Regions from separate parts of the Lawsonibacter asaccharolyticus genome, predicted to be linked through region 1. Evidence: a T-box and tRNA genes for the amino acid it is inferred to sense, from the RefSeq annotation. Region 1 holds a T-box; the other holds one or more tRNA genes.

Region 1 (9,073 bases):
CCTGAAAACCCATGTGGAGATAGAAATCGAGGGCTTGAGGGTTCTGCTCATTGACGCACAAAGAGGTGACACCGTACCGCCGGATGCCCCGCTGGAGCAGCTGCCGGCCCAGACCGGTCCCCCGCACGTCTGGGGAGAGGAAGAGCATCTCCAGCCTGGTGCCGTCGATGCCCATAAATCCCACGGGGATGCCCTGATCGGAGAAGGCTACCACCAGCACCGGGACCTGGGCCAGAGCCTGGGGGACGTAGACGGCCAGGGAACGGATGTCCTCTTCGGACAGGAAGTGGTGGGTGGCCCGGACGGAGGACTCCCACACCTGGCACAGGCAGGTGAGCAGCTCCTGAGAGCGGGCATTGATTTCCAAAAGTTTCAAGGCAAAAGGCTCCTTTCGGGAAAAACGGTCCGGGCCCCTTCGGGGCCCGGACCGAGCTTAAATGGGTGCAGATCAGAATATAGCGGGATGCCGGTCATACATTGAACCGGAACAGGATGATATCGCCATCCTGGACGATGTATTCCTTGCCCTCGGAGCGGATCAGGCCCTTCTCCCGGGCGGCGGCCATGGAGCCGCAGGCCATCAGGTCGTCGTAGGAGACCACCTCAGCCCGGATAAAGCCCCGTTCGAAGTCGGAGTGGATCTTGCCGGCGGCCTGAGGGGCCTTGGTCCCCCTACGGATGGTCCAGGCCCGGCACTCGTCCTCGCCGCTGGTGAGGTAGGAGATCAGGCCCAGCAGGGTGTAGCTGGCCTTCACCAGGCGGTCCAGGCCGGACTCGGCCACCCCCAGATCGTCCAGGAACATCTTCTTCTCCTCCGCATCCAGCTCGGCGATCTCCGCCTCCAGCTTGGCGCAGACCGGGATGACCTGGGCGCCCTGGGCGGCGGCCCGCTCCTCCACCAGCCGGTAGTAGGGGACGGCCTCCGGGTCGGAGAAGCCATCCTCATCCAGATTGGCGGCGTAGATCACCGGCTTGAGGGAGAGCAGCTCGCTGGTGGCGATGAGGGCGGCATCATCCTCCGGCACCTGGGGCAGATAGCCCCGGGCAGACTTGCCCTGGTCGAGCCACTCCCGCAGGCCCTGGAACACCTCCGCCTCATGAAGAAACTTCTTGTCCCCCTTGGCGGCCTTCTGTGCCTTGTCAATGCGCCTGTCCACCATCTCCATATCGGACATGACCAGCTCCAGGTCAATGGTATCCATGTCCCGGATGGGGTCGGTGGAGCCCTCCACGTGGATGACGTTCTCGTCGTCGAAGCAGCGGACCACATGGACGATGGCATCGGTCATACGGATGTTGGACAGGAACTTGTTGCCCAGTCCCTCGCCCTTGGAGGCGCCCTTTACCAGACCAGCGATGTCCACAAACTCAATGACTGCGGGGGTGGTCTTTTTGGGGTGGTACATCTCGGAAAGCTTGTCCAGCCGGTGGTCAGGGACAGCCACCATGCCCACATTGGGGTCGATGGTGCAGAAGGGGTAATTGGCACTCTCGGCGCCGGCGTTGGTGATCGCGTTGAACAGGGTGCTCTTGCCCACGTTGGGCAGACCCACGATACCTAATTTCACGGCAGAAGCCCTCTTTTCTCTTAAAATTCAGTGCCTGTTATTATATCGGATTTTTCTCTGTCTTGCAAGGGCTTCCGGCCCAACTCCCGCCGTCTTTCCCCTCGGCGGGCTGGGGCCCCCATTATGCGGGGCAGCCTGTCTTGTCCCCGTCGGCAAAGCAGGCGGCCCGCCGCCGGGGAGATGTGTCCGGCGGGGCCACAGAGGCCCCTGTCTCTGGACGCGCAAAGCGCCCGGGGCTGGACAAGCCGGCCTCCCGAGCGCTTTTTCTGTGCATTCCGTCCCCTTACAGCAGGGCCACGGCCTCGATCTCCACCAATACATCCTTGGGCAGACGGGCCACCTCCACCGCGGAGCGGGCAGGATAGGCGGGTCCCTCAAAGAACTGGGCGTACACCTCGTTCATGGCGGCGAAATCGTTCATGTCCTTGAGAAACACGGTGGTCTTCACCACGGCGGACCGGTCCAGCCCGGCCTGGGCCAGGATGGCGGCGATGTTATTCAGAGACTGTTGGGCCTGGGCCTTGATGCCCGCCGGGATATCCCCGGCAGCGGGGTCCACCGGGATCTGCCCGGAGGTGAACAGGAACCCTCCGGCCCGGACGGCCTGGGAATAGGGCCCGATGGCGGCGGGGGCCCGGTCAGTATGAATGGCTTCCTTCATGGAATCAAGCTCCTCTCGATCGATCCGATTTGCGCCGGGGCGGCGGTGCCCGGCGGCTGCCGTCATTGTAGCACGTTTCCCCCACGGGCGCAACCTCACAGTTTGTCCAGCACCCAGAAGGTGAAAGTCAGGGTCATCAGAATCACGCTCATGCTGGCAAAGCTGTCCATCAGCAGGGCAAAGGCGTTCTGGTGGGGATGGCGGCGGCGTGTGCGCTCTGTCCGGGCTGCGGGAGCGGCGGAAACCGGCTCCTCCTGGACGTCCTGCATCCGGCTGCGGTATTCGCACAGATCGATCACATTGCCGGAGCGGCGGACGAAATTATGGGTGGTATAGTACAGGGTCTGCATCATGTTCCCTCCGTTCCTGAATCTTATCTGCAGTATGACAGTGTGCCGGTCCCAAAAACCGGACTTTTTCTCTGCCCTGCAAGAAAACATATGTTCTACTTTTAGAATACAACATATGTTCTATTTTGTCAAGAGAAATGGAACATATTTTCGATTCACTGGGACAAAAATGCCAGTACCCGCGCTGGGAGGTCTGCGGCCTCCTCGTAGAGTCCATGTCCCAGCTCGGGATAGATCCACAGCCGGCTTTGGCTCAAGTGCTCTGCCAGCACCCCGGCCGCCTCTGCCCCCACCACTTGATCCCGGCCGCCGCCCACCACCAGTGCAGGACAGCCGATCCGTCCCAGCGCGCCGCGGGCGTCATGCCCGAGGCAGGCTCTGGCCTGAATGAGGAAGCGCTGGTAGCTCCTGGGCCGCCCGATGGTGCCCAGCAGGGGCAGCAGCAGCCGGTATCGCCGCAAATACCGCTGGGAGTAGGAGCGCTCCGCTGTGTCCCGCATCAGCCTTCGGTAATCCCCGCGTTCCGCCAGCAGCAGCCAGCGCCCCACGGTCTCCTGCACCGTCTCGTTGGCCCAGCCGGCTGTCGCCACCAGGACGAGGCGCCTCACCAACCCCGGTGCCTCCGCCGCCAGGTGCTGCGCCACCATTCCGCCCTGGGAGATGCCGAGCACATCCGCACCCCAGAGCCCCAGCTTTTTCATGGCCTCCGCCTGGTCCTCCGCCATCCCGCGGATGGTGGCCCCGGGCTCCAGCCCCCGCCTCCTGCTGAACAGATAGACCTTCCGCTCCCTGCCGTACTCCCGGCAGGCTGCCGCCAGGGGCAGGGCCGTCTCCCGGACGGTCCTCAGGCCGTCCCCCAGTCCAGGGAGGATGACCAGGACCCGTCCCCCCGCTCCAAATCGGATGTGATCCATCTCCCAGCCCTCCCCCCGCACGGTTCCGCGCTCCACGCCAAGCACCGCTACCCCTCCTTCATTTTTTCCATGATACCACTTTCCCTGCCGCCTCACAAGCGGGGAAAAGGCCCGTCGGCCCTTGACGCCGTGTTTTTTTTATAGTAGAATGATGCTGTATCTAAAAACAGCCGCATGGCTTTGAAAGGGAAGAGTAACCCCCGCCGGGGTGCAGCGAGAGGACGGACAGTGCGAGTCCTCCGATGGCGCGGGTGAAGGCCCCCTGGAGCCGCGGGCAGGAAATGGCCCGCCGGTCCCCCGCCGTTATCGGGTCAGAGTGCGTGCCAGCCAGGCACGAATTCAGGTGGAACCACGGACAAGTTTTTGTTCGCCCTGAGCCGACACCGGCTCAGGGCGTTTTTTTTGCCCCGCCGGAATGACCGTGTACAACTAAAATCACGACAAAAAGGAGCTTGACACATGAAAAACAGTGAAAAGACCATGGAAAAGATCGTCGCTCTGTGCAAGGGACGGGGATTTATCTTCTCCGGCTCTGAGATCTATGGCGGCCTGGCCAACACCTGGGACTACGGTCCTCTGGGTGTGGAACTGAAAAACAATGTGAAGAAGGCATGGTGGAAGAAGTTTGTCCAGGAGAACCCCTATAACGTGGGTCTGGACGCCGCCATCCTGATGAATCCCCAGGTGTGGGTGGCCTCCGGCCATGTGGGCGGCTTCTCTGACCCCCTGATGGACTGTAAGGAGTGCAAGGAGCGCTTCCGCGCCGACAAGGTCATCGAGGACTGGTGTCAGGAGAACAGCTTCGAGCTGGGCCACAGCGTGGACGCCATGAGCCAGGCGGAGATGAAGGCCTTTGTGGAGGAGCACAACATCTGCTGCCCCACCTGCGGCAAGTTCAACTGGACGGACATCCGCCAGTTCAACCTGATGTTCAAGACCTTCCAGGGGGTCACCGAGGACGCCAAGAACACCGTCTACCTCCGCCCCGAGACCGCCCAGGGCATTTTTGTCAACTTCCAGAACGTCCAGCGCACCACCCGCCGGAAGCTGCCCTTCGGCGTGTGTCAGATCGGCAAGTCCTTCCGCAATGAGATCACCCCGGGCAACTTCACCTTCCGCACCCGTGAGTTTGAGCAGATGGAACTGGAGTTCTTCTGCAAGCCGGGGACTGAGCTGGAGTGGTTCGCCTACTGGAAGCAGTTCTGCCACGACTGGCTGCTGGGCCTGGGCATCCGGGACGAGAACCTGCGTCTGCGGGACCACGACCCCGAGGAGCTGAGCCACTACTCCAACGCCACCACCGACTTTGAGTTTGTCTTCCCCTTCGGCTGGGGCGAGCTGTGGGGCGTGGCCTCCCGCACCAACTTCGACCTGACCGCCCACCAGAACACCTCCGGCAAGGATCAGACCTACTTTGACCAGGAGAGCGGCGAGCACTACATCCCCTATGTAGTCGAGCCCTCCCTGGGCGCCGACCGGGTCACCCTGGCCTTCCTGGTGGACGCCTATGACGAGGAGGTGGTGGATGCCGAGAAGAACGATGTCCGCACCGTCCTGCGCCTCCACCCCGCCCTGGCCCCCTTCAAGTGTGCTGTGCTGCCTCTGTCCAAGAAGCTGGGCGACAAAGGCCGGGAGATCCAGGCCGAGTTGTCTAAGTACTTCATGGTGGACTATGACGACGCCGGCTCCATCGGCAAGCGCTACCGCCGTGAGGATGAGATCGGCACTCCCTACTGCATCACCGTGGACTTCCAGACCGTGGGCGACGACAAGACCCCCGCGGACAACGCAGTCACCATCCGGAACCGTGACACGATGGAGCAGGTGCGTGTTCCCATCAGTGAGCTGAAGAGCTGGCTGGAGGAGAAGCTGACCTACTGATCTTTCCTATCAAAAGAGGCCCCCTGGAGCTCCAGGGGGCCTCTTTTTCATCCCTCCGTCAGGGAGGCCGTAAACCGAATGACCAGATCTCCCGCGCCGGGGTCCTCCTGATCCAGCTTGGTCATCCCATCGCTGTACGAGGTGCGGCTATATCCCCGGGCGGTGAGCACCTCCAGTTCCAGGGTGACGCCCCCCATCCCCTGGACTTTCCCCTGAGTCCCCGCCCCTTGGAGGCGGGTGTCCTCAAGGATGCTCAACACCATGTGCAGCGATGCCCGCCGGGCCTGGGTAAAGCGCTCTTGGCAGAGGAAGCTCCCCTCCCCAGCCTCTGGGGCCAGGGCGAAGAGGAGGGGGGACAAAATGTTCATGGCCGGCTCCAGCACTTCCAGTTCCGTTTGGTAGGGGTTGCCCGCCGCGTCCCATGTCACGCTCCATCCGGTCACGCGGCCATCCTGGTCCACTGTCCAGGCGACCGGGCTCCACTCCCCAGCCCCCTTCTCCAGTTCGATCCACTGACTCCAGCTGACATAGGCGGAGGGCTGGACCGCCCAGCTCCCGTCTCTGTTCAGAGAGGTCCTGGGTGTAGTCCCCAGAAGCTCCGTCCGGCGTCTCTCATACCAGTTATAGTTCTCCACTGCCTGCTCTGCGGTCAGCGGCTCCGTGGGATAAGGGGGAAGATAGCTCCGGTCGGTCACCAGAAATTCTGCGGCCGTGACCAGAAGGCAGAACGCCGCCAGGACTGCCCCCCGCCCCCACTTCATGGGCCGGGCGGTATAGCTCAGCCCCTGGTCCCAAGACATTACCTGGTCCTTGGCACACTTCTCATAGCAGTCCCAAAGGCGGGCAATGTTGTAGATAGGGATGCCCAGCCCCGTCCCGCGGAAGAAAACGCCCACCAGCCGGTCGCCCGCCTCCTCCCATGTCAGCTTCCGGCCGTCCTCCCGCCGTACCCGCAGCCCCATGATCCACTTGCCGGGGGTGTAACCCCAGGCGGCCAGCAGGATCGGCTCCAGGAGGAACAGGAACAGCCAGCCCCCGTACATATCAGCCAGGCTTCTCAGCGCCCCATCCAGGACCTGGTCGGGGGCATACCATTCCAGCACCAGATAGCGCACGGCCATCCACAGACAGGTGCACAGCCCTACATCCAGCCCCCGGGCAAAGTATCTTCTCCAGGGGTAGGGGGCGGCGGCAATGGAGTCCCGAGACAGGTCCACCTGCCGGGAGGGCGGCAGGGGCCGGCTCTCCAGCTCCTTGAGCCAGGGCTCCGGGTCCAGCGTCCCGAAGTCCACCTCTGTCCGGCTCATCTCCAGGCACACCTGGGCGTAGCGCTCCAGATCCCCCCGGTCTGCCTCCAGCACGGCGGCCTGCTCCCGCAGGGCCTGAGACAGGGTCAGCTCTCCCGCCTTCAGCCGGCTGATGGTCCCCACCTCCAGGCTCAGCTTCCGCAGCAGCTTGATCTTCTCCAGAGTCGCCGCATCCTCCTCCGAGTAGTCACGATAGTTGTTCTCCCGGCGCTCCGGAGCGATCAGGCCCTCCTGTTCATAGAAGCGAATAGTGGTCCGGGGCAGGCCGGTCTGCCGCTCCAGCTCCTTAATGGTCATGGTCCTCCCTCCTTTGTCCCCAGTATAAAGTATGCACCAGGTTGACAGTCAAGAGGAAATTTCCTTTCTCCTCCTTTTTTGCCCTTCCAGCACCGCCCCCCTCTCCCTGCCCTAAAAGAAAAGAGCCCCGCCTGCTCGGAAAGCAGGCGGGGACTCACTTTGGGAAATCTTGCTGTTACACCAGCTGGATGATGGCCATCTCAGCGGCGTCGCCGCGGCGGGGACCGATGCGGACAACGCGGGTGTAGCCGCCGTTGCGGCCGGCATACTTGGGGCCCAGCTCCTGGAACAGCTTCTTGGCCACATCCTCTTTGGTGATGAAGCCCAGAGCCTGGCGGTAAGCAGCCAGGTCGTTCTGCTTGGCCAGGGTGATCATCTTCTCGGCCAGAGGAGCGACCTCCTTGGCGCGGGTGATGGTGGTCTTGATCTGGCCGTTCTCCAGCAGATAGGTCACCATAGCGCGGAGCATGGCCCGGCGCTGGTCACTGGTGCGGCCCAGTTTACGGTGTTTCAGAGACATATCAGACACTCCTATATTTCGCGCGGCGAAATTTCTGAATTCGTTCAGGGGCCGGACGGCCCCGGAGGACACCCTTGCGGGGACAGGGAGGACCCTGCCAGGCGAAGCGGAACGTTACATACCTCCGCCCTGTCCCGGGAGGCGGGACGCCTCTCAGCCGTTGCTGTCGTCGCTGGCCAGGGACAGGCCCATCATGGCCAGCTTGTTGATGACCTCTTCCAGGGACTTGCGGCCCAGGTTGCGCACCTTCATCATCTCTTCCTCGGTCTTGGAGATCAGGTCCTCCACCGTGTTGATATTGGCGCGCTTGAGGCAGTTGAAGGAACGGACGGACAGGTCCAGCTCCTCGATGGTCAGCTCCAGCACTTTGTCCCGCTGGGTCTCCGCCTTCTCCACCACGGTGGAGCGGTTGCCCATGGTCTCACTGAGGTCGGTGAACAGGGCGAAATGATCGCACAGGATGCGGGCACCCAGGGAAACGGCGTCCCGGGCATCGATGGTGCCGTTGGTCCAGACCTCCAGGGTCAGCTTGTCATAGTCGGTGGCGTCGCCCACACGGGTGTTCTCCACGGTGTAGTTGACCTTGCGCACCGGGGTATAAATGGAGTCTACCGGGATCACACCGATGACAGTCTGGGGCGTCTTGTTCTTGTCGGCGGGGACATAGCCGCGGCCGTGGGACAGGGTCAGCTCCATGTTCAGGCTGGCGTCGGGGCCCAGAGTGGCGATGTGCAGGTCCGGGTTGAGGATCTCCACCTCGCCGTCGGACTTGATATCGCCGGCCGTGACCTCACACTCGCCGTTTGCCTCAATGTAGACCGTCTTGACGCCTTCGCTGTACAGCTTGGCAATGATGCTCTTCACGTTGAGGACGATCTCGGTCACATCCTCCTTCACACCTGGAATGGTGGTGAACTCATGCTGGACGCCGGCGATCTTGATGGAAGTCACCGCCGTACCTGGCAGAGAGGAGAGAAGGATGCGGCGCAGAGAGTTGCCCAGCGTGGTGCCATAGCCTCGCTCCAGCGGCTCCACTACATATTTGCCATAGGAATTATCGCCGGGGTTCTCAATACATTCGATGCGGGGCTTTTCGATTTCTACCATATGCTATATACCCTCCTTTTCGCGACAGCTTGCAAGCACTGTCTCATTCAGCTCACCAATTCTGAGGGTTTTCTAAGCGAATTACTTAGAGTACAGCTCGACGATGAGGTGCTCTTCCACGGGGAAGTCGATGTCGTCCCGTGCGGGCATAGCAACGACTTTGCCCTGGAGGGTATTTTTCGCGTGGTCCAGCCACTTGGGCACATTGACCTGGATGGCGTCCTCGCCCAGCAGGCGCTTGAACTTGACAGAGGAACGGCTCTTCTCCCGGACCTCGATGACGTCGCCCACCTTCACCAGGAAGGAGGGGATGTCCACCCGCTGGCCGTTCACGGTGAAGTGGCCATGGGTCACCAGCTGACGGGCCTCACGGCGGGTCATGGCGAAGCCCAGGCGGTACACCACGTTGTCCAGGCGGCGCTCGATCAGGGTCAGCAGGTTCTCACCGGTCTTGCCGGGCATCCGGGA
Region 2 (9,073 bases), 520 kb from region 1:
ATTATTAATATAATGAAACGTATGAATAGTTTAATATTATAAAAAATTTGGGAAAAAGTCAATTATTTGCTATGTAGCAACGGTCAATTGAATTTGTAAATTTAATGGCATGAATTTTTGCTGGAAAATATATAAAATTTTACTAAGATGTAGTGGTGATATTTCTACCTGCTCACTGAGTTTCATCGGGTTTTATCTGGAACATCACTGCACATAAGCCGATGTTCACTGGAAAGAAGCCCGATTCATCACATTATCTTCTAAAATAATGTAGGTGGAAGTGGTTCCCGTTGAAGGGGACTGTTTCAGCGCCCTGAGCCTGCTCTGGTCATTGCCAGCACTGCCCCAACCAATGCAGAAGGGAATGGTGAGCTTCTCAGCCGGAAACGCAGTCAGAGAGCAGGTGGGATACTGCTGGGTCAATTTTTTCAGCATTAAGGTGTTGGTGGTCAGCTCAAAGCGATGCTGAAGTCGGTAGGTCAAAAAGGGCATCCCTTGCTGCTGATTAAACTGCCGTAGACGATCCCAAAGCGTCTGCCGCTCTGACTCGCTGAGGTCTTGGGGAGAATCAATAAACACCACGCAGGCTGTCGTCTCTCGTATGGCGGTTGCATCTAACTGTCGCAAAAAATCCTGAGATGTGATACAGTATTAAGATGCGTTCGAAAGAAATTGGGTCGTAAATGCGACAATTGCGTATATACACAGCCTCGTTTCTAGCCTGTTGGGGAGACTAGCTCCATTACGGAGTATTATGCCCGCCGCCATATCACCAATGCCCTGGACGCCCTAGAGCTGATGAACATGGACGTGCAGTTCCTGGGTTATGGTGTGTTTATTGCCGTTATCATCGGCCTGATAATGGGCTTCCCCTCCTGGCAGATCCGCCTGGTAGAAGCCATCATCGTGGTTGCCTCCGGCGTGCTTACCGAGCATGAGGCTACGGCAACTATCAGCTGGTGGAGTGGGCTGCACCTCTGGGCTATCTGTTGGCCACCCCGCTGTCTTGGGAGGTCCCTGTATGAAGCGGAAGATATCCTGGCGTCTGCCCCTCCTGATGGTCCTGGCCCTTCTCTTCCTTTGCCGACCGGAAGTTCTGGCAGGCACACCCCGCCATCACCCTGGATACCCTGGACGAAAGCCGGAGCTACCAGGTACTGGAGGCCTTCTATTCCAAGGCATTCCTCCAGACGGAGGAGAATGTGTTCCGCTTATAGCAGTGCAGCGAACTCAGTGCTCAACTCAGGACACCTTTGATGAGTATGTGGAGCAGGTCCGGGGAAGTAGTTTTGTATGATACCGGCGTGGCGGCGGAGACGGCGAAGAACTGCTGACCCTGGTGCCAAACGGTCGCTTTGTGGTGGTGGCCTACTGTTCTGCCCAGCGGCACTTGAGTCCCTGCGTCCGGGCGGCGTGGAGTTCCCCCACACAACTCTGGTCATTTAGGTGAATTTTGGTGGGTGCTTTAGGTGGACAACCTTTACATATTTGCAGGGCCGAAGCAAGAGAGACCATCCAACCTTGGCAGAGAGTCGGCCATACGATCTGTAACACCTGAACAGTTTTATATTCTGTTATTGTACATATGTGAGGTTGCCGTTATTTCCCCTACATTGATCGGACAATATCATAACCTATGTAAGCAATGCATGACCGTGAGGCTGTGCGGTTCGTTTTGTTGTCAGTCCTTCATGTAAGCGTCTACGATGCGTGCTTCCACTTCCCGGTTCCGCTCCAATGCCTTGCGGAGTTCTGGCAATTCCAGCAGACCTCTGGCGTTGGCGACGATGAGGGTGCGGTTGAGACTGGCCCCCACCCTGCGGACTTCGTAGATCAGCTTCGGCACATCGACGAAGGGTGCCTCCCGGATGGCAGCGCTGTTGATACACTGCCGGATAAACCGCTCACGGGAGTTCCGTATCCTGGGACCCTTTTCATTGAGGCCGGCAAGCTCCTCATCGGACAACCAGACGTTAATTTGGTTTGTTCTGCTTCGCATGGCTTCTCCTTTCTCCAGAGGCATAGGGGTGGAAGCCCTGTCAAGCGGACGGGTTCGGCTTCTTTCGCAGGGGCTGTGCTGAGAATATTTCTCATAGTTCTGTTTGACCCGTTCCACGCTTTGGCTATGGCATCATAGGTAATGCCATTCTCATAGATAGCTCGCACAAAAGTGACATCACCTGTGATGCCACGCAAAGGTGACGGAAAAACTGCCGTCATGGTTAGTCTCAGTTGGTTGAGTGACGGCAATTCTGTCGTCGCCTTGTGGTAGACGGCAAAATGCCGCCATGACAGCTTTGAGGGAGATTAAGTGACAGCAATTTGCCGTCACACTGTTTTGCCGTTTTCTCTAAATGGTGTTCCTGCCTCTGTTCAGCCGCGTTGTCTCGCTCTCCCCATGGCGGAGGTCATGGCGGAGCACCTCATTCAGACGGTCATTCAGTTGTTAGGGCAAAAAGAAGCCGGTACATCAAAACCAGCTCCAGCGGGATTTTTCGTTCTGCTGAAGCAAGTTTGATGTACCGGCCTTGTATTTCACAAGCGGCAAAAGGATGTGCTTATATGTGTTTGTGTTATTTAATTAGCCAATATATAAATGATTTTTCACCATATAGAACAAGTGTTTGTAAATATCTCACAGCCTACGCTTAGCAAAAGCATTCACAATTTAGAAAACGAACTTGGAGTCAAACTTTTTGATCGAATAGGGAATCGCATTCATTTAAACCAATTAGAAAAGGAGTTCGCTCATTACGCAGAGTAAAGTTTGAACACACTACAGGTGGGACTACATTCCCTGGAGCAAAACAAATATGATTTTCAGGGGAAAATTCGCATTATCTGCCACGTGTTTGCCGACGGAATTTTGGACTGTATTTCGGAGTATATGAAACTAAACCCCTCTGTTCACGTCTATTTGTTTTAATCCAAATCAGGAGATACTCATCTGGCAGAGGGGGCAGACTTTTTACTGTGCTCCCAAGGCGAGTTGCAGAGCATCTGGGGTAAGTCAAGGATCGCAATTTCTCTGTATCAGGAGCAATATTACATTGTTATCTCTCCCAAATATCGGGTCTATCCCCCGGATATGGATTCCATCTCTCCCCTCTCCCTAAAAGAAGATTGGTTTATTGGAGACCTTATTTTCCCCGATCACTTTGGCTATGTGGATATACTGACCCATCTGGGAAACAATTTTGGCTTTATTCCAAAGGTTCGTTTTTGCACAGAGGACTTTTCTTCCAAGCTTACGATGGTGGGGGACGGACATGGCATCGCGGTTCTGCCCACCTCATGTATTCGGGCGGCAAAAAAGGTAAGATCGGGCCTTCAAATATTTCCCATTGAGAATTTTAACGAGACCAAAACCTCCTGTTTAACAAGAAAACCCGATTACCAGCTCTCAGAAGTCGGATTGGATTTTTGGTCATTTGTCCAGGTCTACTATCAGCAAATGAAATACCGAGGACAAGAAATTATTCTTGAATGATGTCTGCTCAATGATTCCAGGCTTATAATTGAAACCGCTTTCTGGTGTAGGGCCCTGTAATGTTCTCTCTTGGTGGAAGCCAAATGAACAGGTTTGTACTGATTTGGTGCGGAAAAAGCCGGTTACATACGCAAACCAAACGGAGTCCAGTAGGACACAGTCTGTCCTGCTGGTACGGCACGTATGTGACCGGCTTCTTTTTGTCCAAAAAGTTTTATGAAAAAGTTCTGTTTTGCACATGGAAAGTTGTAGTAGGAGATGGGGAGGTGTTCTTGCTTTCCTGGACTGCCCATCTCCCTTTGGACTTTCAAAATCTCCCTGTCTTGTGGAATAGCGAGCATCGGATTTCGCCCCCCCCACGGGGCAGAATCCATCCCCAGGGGAGTCCCCCTGAATACCCCCTTCCACAGCGGAAATCAGACAGAATGGAGGAATTATTTTGCGTACTAAAACTGAAAAAGTACGGCTGAAAATCAGATTGGATGAAACGGAAAAAGCCAAGCTGGAACATGGCGCTGCCCTGTGCAGCCTGACCCGATCCGAGTATCCCCGGCAACTCTGCCTGGGTAAGCAGCCCCGCCCCAAACAGCCGCCGGAGTTCTGGGACCTGCTGGACGCCCTGTATGAAGTCCACGGCCAACTGGAGCGGCTGGCAGCCTACCGCCTGGAAGTCGCCGAGGAATGTTCCCGGCTTGAGCGGCTTGTCCTACTCTTGCAGGAGGTGGCGTGATGGCGACCACCAGCCTGTGGCACATCAAAGGACGGCTCAGCGACCTGATCGCCTATGTGGAAAACCCGGCGAAAACCGTCCCCAAGGGCTCCGAGGACTTCTTCAATGTGTTTTCGTATATCCAGAACCCGCAGAAAACCGCGGACGGCTCCTTTGTCACCGCCCTCAACTGCCTGAAGCAGACGGCCCTCCAGCAGATGATCCTGACCAAACAGCAGTACGGCAAGGAGGACAACTACATCGCCTGGCATGGGTACCAGAGCTTCAAACCGGGAGAAGTCGCCCCGGAGCGGTGCCATGAGATCGGTGTAAAGCTGGCTCGTGAGATGTGGGGCGAGCAGTTTCAGCTCATCGTCACCCCCCATCTGGACAAAGGCCACCTGCACAACCATTTCTGCTTCAATTCAGTTTCTTTTCAGGACGGGCAAAAGTACAACTATTCCAAGGCTGAACGACAGCGTTTGCGGGACATCTCCGATAGCCTTTGCCGGGAGTATGGCCTGTCCGTGATCGAGCATGGCCGCAAAGCCCCCAGCCGCCCCGTCTGGCTGGACGAGCAGAGTGGTAAACCCACCCGGTACAACCTCAGCCCTGGACGCCGCTCTCAAGGTCAGCGTGGACGGGAACGACCTGCGGAAAGCCCTACAGGGAGCAGGGCTATGAGCTGGACGCCGACCCTGCCTGCCAATACGCCACCCTGCGGCGGACCGGGGGCAAAAAGGCGGTGCGGCTCTATCGGCTGGGGGAGGTAGCAGAACAGGGGCTTGTGGCAAACCTGGTGGTGAAAGACCACTCCCGGCTGGGCCGCAACCGCCTTGTGGTGGGGCAGCTGCTGGAGGAGGACTTTGTGCGGCTGAATGTGCGGTACATTGCCATCATGGACAACATCGACATCGCCAGGGGCGTGAGTGACATCGTGCCCATGCAGGATTTATTCAACGAGTGGCACGCCAAAAACACAAGCGACAAGGTACGGCGCGTCATGCAGAGCCGGGGCAATGCCGGAATACCCCTGACCACCAACCCGCCCTTTGGGTACAGGAAAGATCCGGAGGACAGGAACAGGTGGCTGGTGGATGAACCGGCAGCGGAGGTGGTGCGGAGTATCTTTCGCATGAGCGTGTCTGGCCTGGGGCCGACCCAGATTGCTAAAAAACTGCGCTCCGAGGGCGTGATGACCCCTAGTGAGTACCAGCACAGCATCGGCGTGAAATGCCCGGTAAAGCCCCCGGCGTTCCCACACAACTGGTGTTCCGCCACCGTAACAGACATCCTGGACAGGCAGGAGTACACCGGCGACACGGTGAACTTCCGCTCGTTCAGCCGGTCCTTCAAGCAGAAGAAACGGCTGAACCGACCCCAGGAGGAGTGGAAGGTGTTCCCGGACACCCACTCTGCCATCATCGACTGGGAGACCTTCGCCTTGGTCCAGGACCTTCGCCAGCACCGCCGCAGGCCCACAAAAACCGGCATTGTCAGTATGTTTTCCGGGCTGCTCTATTGTGCCGACTGCAGCAGTAAGCTGGGGTATAGCGCCACTAATAACTACAAGCATGAACAGGCATTTTTCTTTTGCTCCGCTTATCGTGGCAATTCCGATCTATGTTCCGCCCATTTTATTCGAGAGAAAGTGGTTGAAGAATTGGTACTTGAGGGCCTGCAACAGCTGTTGTGGTACGTTCAGGTCTATGAAAAGCAGTTCGCCCAGGAGCAGATGGAGCAGTTTGGTCTGCAAGAGCGGAGGGAACTGGATGCCAGACAGCGGGAATTGGAGAAGGCCAAACAGCCCGTGATAGAAATAGACGGGCTGATTCAGAAAAGTTACAAGGACATGAGTAAGGGGCTTCTCAGTGAAGAACGATTCTCCACGCTGACGGTATCGCTGGAAAGCGAGCAGAAGCGGTTGAAAGAGGCCATCCCGGAGATGGAGGCAAGTGTGGAAACCGCCACGGACAAGGCCAATGACCTTCAACATTTTATTGAGCGGGCCAGACAGGTGACGCGGCTGACGGAGTTGACGCCGGAGATCGTCCACGAGTTCATTGAGAAGATCATGGTGTCCCAGGCTGACAAGGTGGATGGCAAACGCCATCTGCAGGTAGATATTTACTACAAGACCATTGGCCTGTGGTGCGCCCCCTCCCCAGAAGAAATGGAAGAACTGTTCCAGAAATATCTTGCGGCACAAAAGAAAAAGACGGCGTAGCGACCGCCACAACGTCCAAAATTAAGGATCAATTTCTTTACAGATTAGACGAAGGCCGACACTTCCTTACGGAGTGTCAGCCCTGTGGCAGGTTGCTGCTCGGAACCAAAATAGAGACAGAGGGGTACCCTCTTCACTAGGAAATACTCTCCCCTCTGATAAAAAATCGGAGCAAGCGCACAAACGCTTACTCCGACCATGTCTTGTCCAAACACTATAGATGCCGTCACTCCCTAGTTCGTACCCAGACCACATCACAGCCCAGCAAAGTGGTTATGATGCGGAAGAAGGAACAGCAGAATGAGCGCACTCTAATTTCAATAAAAATCGGAGCAAGCGATATAACGCTTGCTCCGACGCTGGAGGTGCCACCCAGATTTGAACTGGGGGTGGAGCTTTTGCAGAGCTCTGCCTTACCACTTGGCTATGGCACCAAAAATATGGAGCGAGTGACGGGGCTCGAACCCGCTACCTCCACCTTGGCAAGGTGGCGCTCTACCAGATGAGCTACACTCGCATATTGTGCCCTGACGGGATCATTCTTATCCCGTCAGGGACTTGGTGCCTCCGGTCGGAATCGAACCAACGACACGAGGATTTTCAGTCCTCTGCTCTACCAACTGAGCTACAGAGGCAAATGGCGACTCGGAAGGGACTTGAACCCTCGACCTCCGGCGTGACAGGCCGGCGTTCTAACCAACTGAACTACCGAGCCAGGTAGTCATGGGATGGGGCCAATGTGGTGGGAACAACAGGGCTCGAACCTGTGACCCCATGCTTGTAAGGCATGTGCTCTACCAGCTGAGCTATGCTCCCCCGGTTTGCTGTCGCTGTCTCACGACGGCTTGCTTATTATACTAAAGTCTTTCCATCTTGTCAACCACTATTTTCACTTTTTTTGCGCAAATTTTGGTTTCCTCTTTTTTGCTGCCCCGGACCAGCAGACAGCAGGCCCACCGGTCCGGAGGCATCCCTATTTCTACATCTTCCGTTCTGCGGGGGCCGGGGACTTCTCCCCCTCCCGGGCGAGCTCCGTACGGAAGAAGTGGAGCAGCATCCCTCCGCTGCACAGGAAGGTGATGAAGTCCGCCACCATCTGGGTCATCTCCAGCCCGGTGAGATCAAACAGCCTGGGCAGCAGGAAGATCAGAGGGATAAAGAACAGCCCCTGCCGGCATACGGCCAGGAAGGAGGCCCTCCAGGAGCACCCCAGCGACTGGAAGAGCATGTTGGCAAAGACCAGCACCGCCCCCAGGGGAAGGCTGACACACTGGAACCGGAAAGCCCGGGCCCCGATGGCGATCACCTCCGTGTCCTCCCGGAAGAAGTGGATCACCTGGGGTGCGAAAAGAAACCCAATGACGGCCGCCGCAGTCAGCACCAAGGTGCAGGACTTCATGGAGAACTTCACGCTCTCCCGCACCCGGTCCAGCCGCCCCGCACCGTAGTTGAAGCCTACTACAGGCTGAAACCCCTGGCCGAAGCCGATGACGACGGACATGATGAAGGTAAACACCTTGGTCACGATCCCCATGGCGGCCACCGCCGGGTCGCCGTAGAGCCCCGCATTGAGGTTCAGAGACACGGAGGCCACACTGGACATGCCCTGCCGCAGGAAGGACGGCAGACCGCTTTTCAGGATGTCTCCATACACCTTGGCCTCTCGAGCGATGAGCCGGGGGCTGACCCGGATGTCGCTCTGCCCTCGCACAAAGAAGGAGGCCAGGATAGCCAGGCTGACGCACTGGCTGAACAGGGTGGCGATGGCCGCCCCGGAGATGCCCATGTCAAAGGTGAAGATCAGGATGGGGTCCAACACGATGTTCAGCAGTCCGCCGAATCCCAGGCCGATCACCGACCGGTTGGCCTTTCCCTGCCACCGCAGCAAATTGTTGAGGATATAGGCCAGGATCATCACCGGGGCACCGAAGATGATATACCTGGCGTAGTCTAGGGCGTAGGGATAGATGGTGGGGGTAGCCCCCAGCAGCCAGACCAGCTCATCGATCCAGACGAAGCAGACGGACATGAGCAGCAGCCCCAGCACCAGTCCCAGAATGACGGCGCTGGATGCGTACTGGTCCGCCCGCTCTTTCCATCCCTTCCCCAGCAGCCGGGAGGTGATGCTCCCCGACCCCATCCCCACGGTGAAGCCCACCGCCTGGATGATCGCCATGAGGGAAAAGACGATGCTCACCGCTCCGGAGGCGCTGGTGGCTCCATCCCCCGCGCCGATGTGGGAGACAAAATAGGTGTCCGCCATGTTGTAGATGGAGGTCACCAGCATGCTGATGATGGTGGGCACCGCCAGCCTGCCGATCAGTCCCGGGATGGGGGCCTCCAGCATCTGTTTCCGCTGTTCTTCCGGACTTTCCCGCTTCACTTTTTTCTCCTTTCCGCCTTTCCCGGCTTCTCTCCCTGCCTTCCTCTCTCCGCCGCCCGCCAGCGGTAAAAAAGCGCCCCATCCCTCCGGTCTCTTCCGGGGGGATGGGGCGTCGTTCCTCTTAAAACGGCAGTCCGAGCCCGCCGGTCAGTTTCTGCATGGTGGAAGCCGCATCGTTTTCCGCAGCCCGCAGCGCCTCGTTGACGGCGGCCACGATCATGTCCTGGAGCATCTCCACGTCATCCGGGTCCACCGCCTCAGGAT

What was found. A T-box is a leader RNA that pairs with one kind of tRNA and senses whether it is charged. The one in region 1 lies ahead of L9O85_RS14105 (glycine--tRNA ligase), so its partner is inferred to be a tRNA-Gly.
Region 2: it has a tRNA-Gly gene. The T-box ahead of L9O85_RS14105 (glycine--tRNA ligase) is inferred to sense a tRNA for this amino acid. The anticodon was not compared.

The regions. Positions count from the first base shown of each region.
Region 1 is NZ_CP091870.1:2,929,747-2,938,819, forward strand. It holds gene L9O85_RS14080 (GNAT family N-acetyltransferase) at 1-376, opposite strand, end outside; gene ychF (redox-regulated ATPase YchF) at 471-1,568, opposite strand; gene L9O85_RS14090 (RidA family protein) at 1,852-2,229, opposite strand; gene L9O85_RS14095 (hypothetical protein) at 2,325-2,582, opposite strand; gene L9O85_RS14100 (alpha/beta fold hydrolase) at 2,735-3,493, opposite strand; T-box leader at 3,665-3,871, shown strand; gene L9O85_RS14105 (glycine--tRNA ligase) at 3,953-5,374, shown strand; gene L9O85_RS14110 (MerR family transcriptional regulator) at 5,422-6,978, opposite strand; gene rplQ (50S ribosomal protein L17) at 7,154-7,498, opposite strand; gene L9O85_RS14120 (DNA-directed RNA polymerase subunit alpha) at 7,652-8,605, opposite strand; gene rpsD (30S ribosomal protein S4) at 8,687-9,073, opposite strand, start outside.
Region 2 is NZ_CP091870.1:2,413,144-2,422,216, forward strand. It holds gene L9O85_RS11575 (hypothetical protein) at 226-627, opposite strand; gene L9O85_RS11580 (hypothetical protein) at 1,682-1,999, opposite strand; gene L9O85_RS11585 (LysR family transcriptional regulator) at 2,597-2,764, shown strand; gene L9O85_RS11590 (LysR family transcriptional regulator substrate-binding protein) at 2,990-3,490, shown strand; gene L9O85_RS11595 (plasmid mobilization protein) at 3,930-4,220, shown strand; gene L9O85_RS11600 (relaxase/mobilization nuclease domain-containing protein) at 4,220-4,972, shown strand; gene L9O85_RS11605 (recombinase family protein) at 4,987-6,426, shown strand; tRNA gene L9O85_RS11610 (tRNA-Cys) at 6,787-6,860, opposite strand; tRNA gene L9O85_RS11615 (tRNA-Gly) at 6,868-6,943, opposite strand; tRNA gene L9O85_RS11620 (tRNA-Phe) at 6,986-7,061, opposite strand; tRNA gene L9O85_RS11625 (tRNA-Asp) at 7,065-7,141, opposite strand; tRNA gene L9O85_RS11630 (tRNA-Val) at 7,167-7,242, opposite strand; gene L9O85_RS11635 (MATE family efflux transporter) at 7,406-8,809, opposite strand; gene L9O85_RS11640 (YbaB/EbfC family nucleoid-associated protein) at 8,931-9,073, opposite strand, start outside.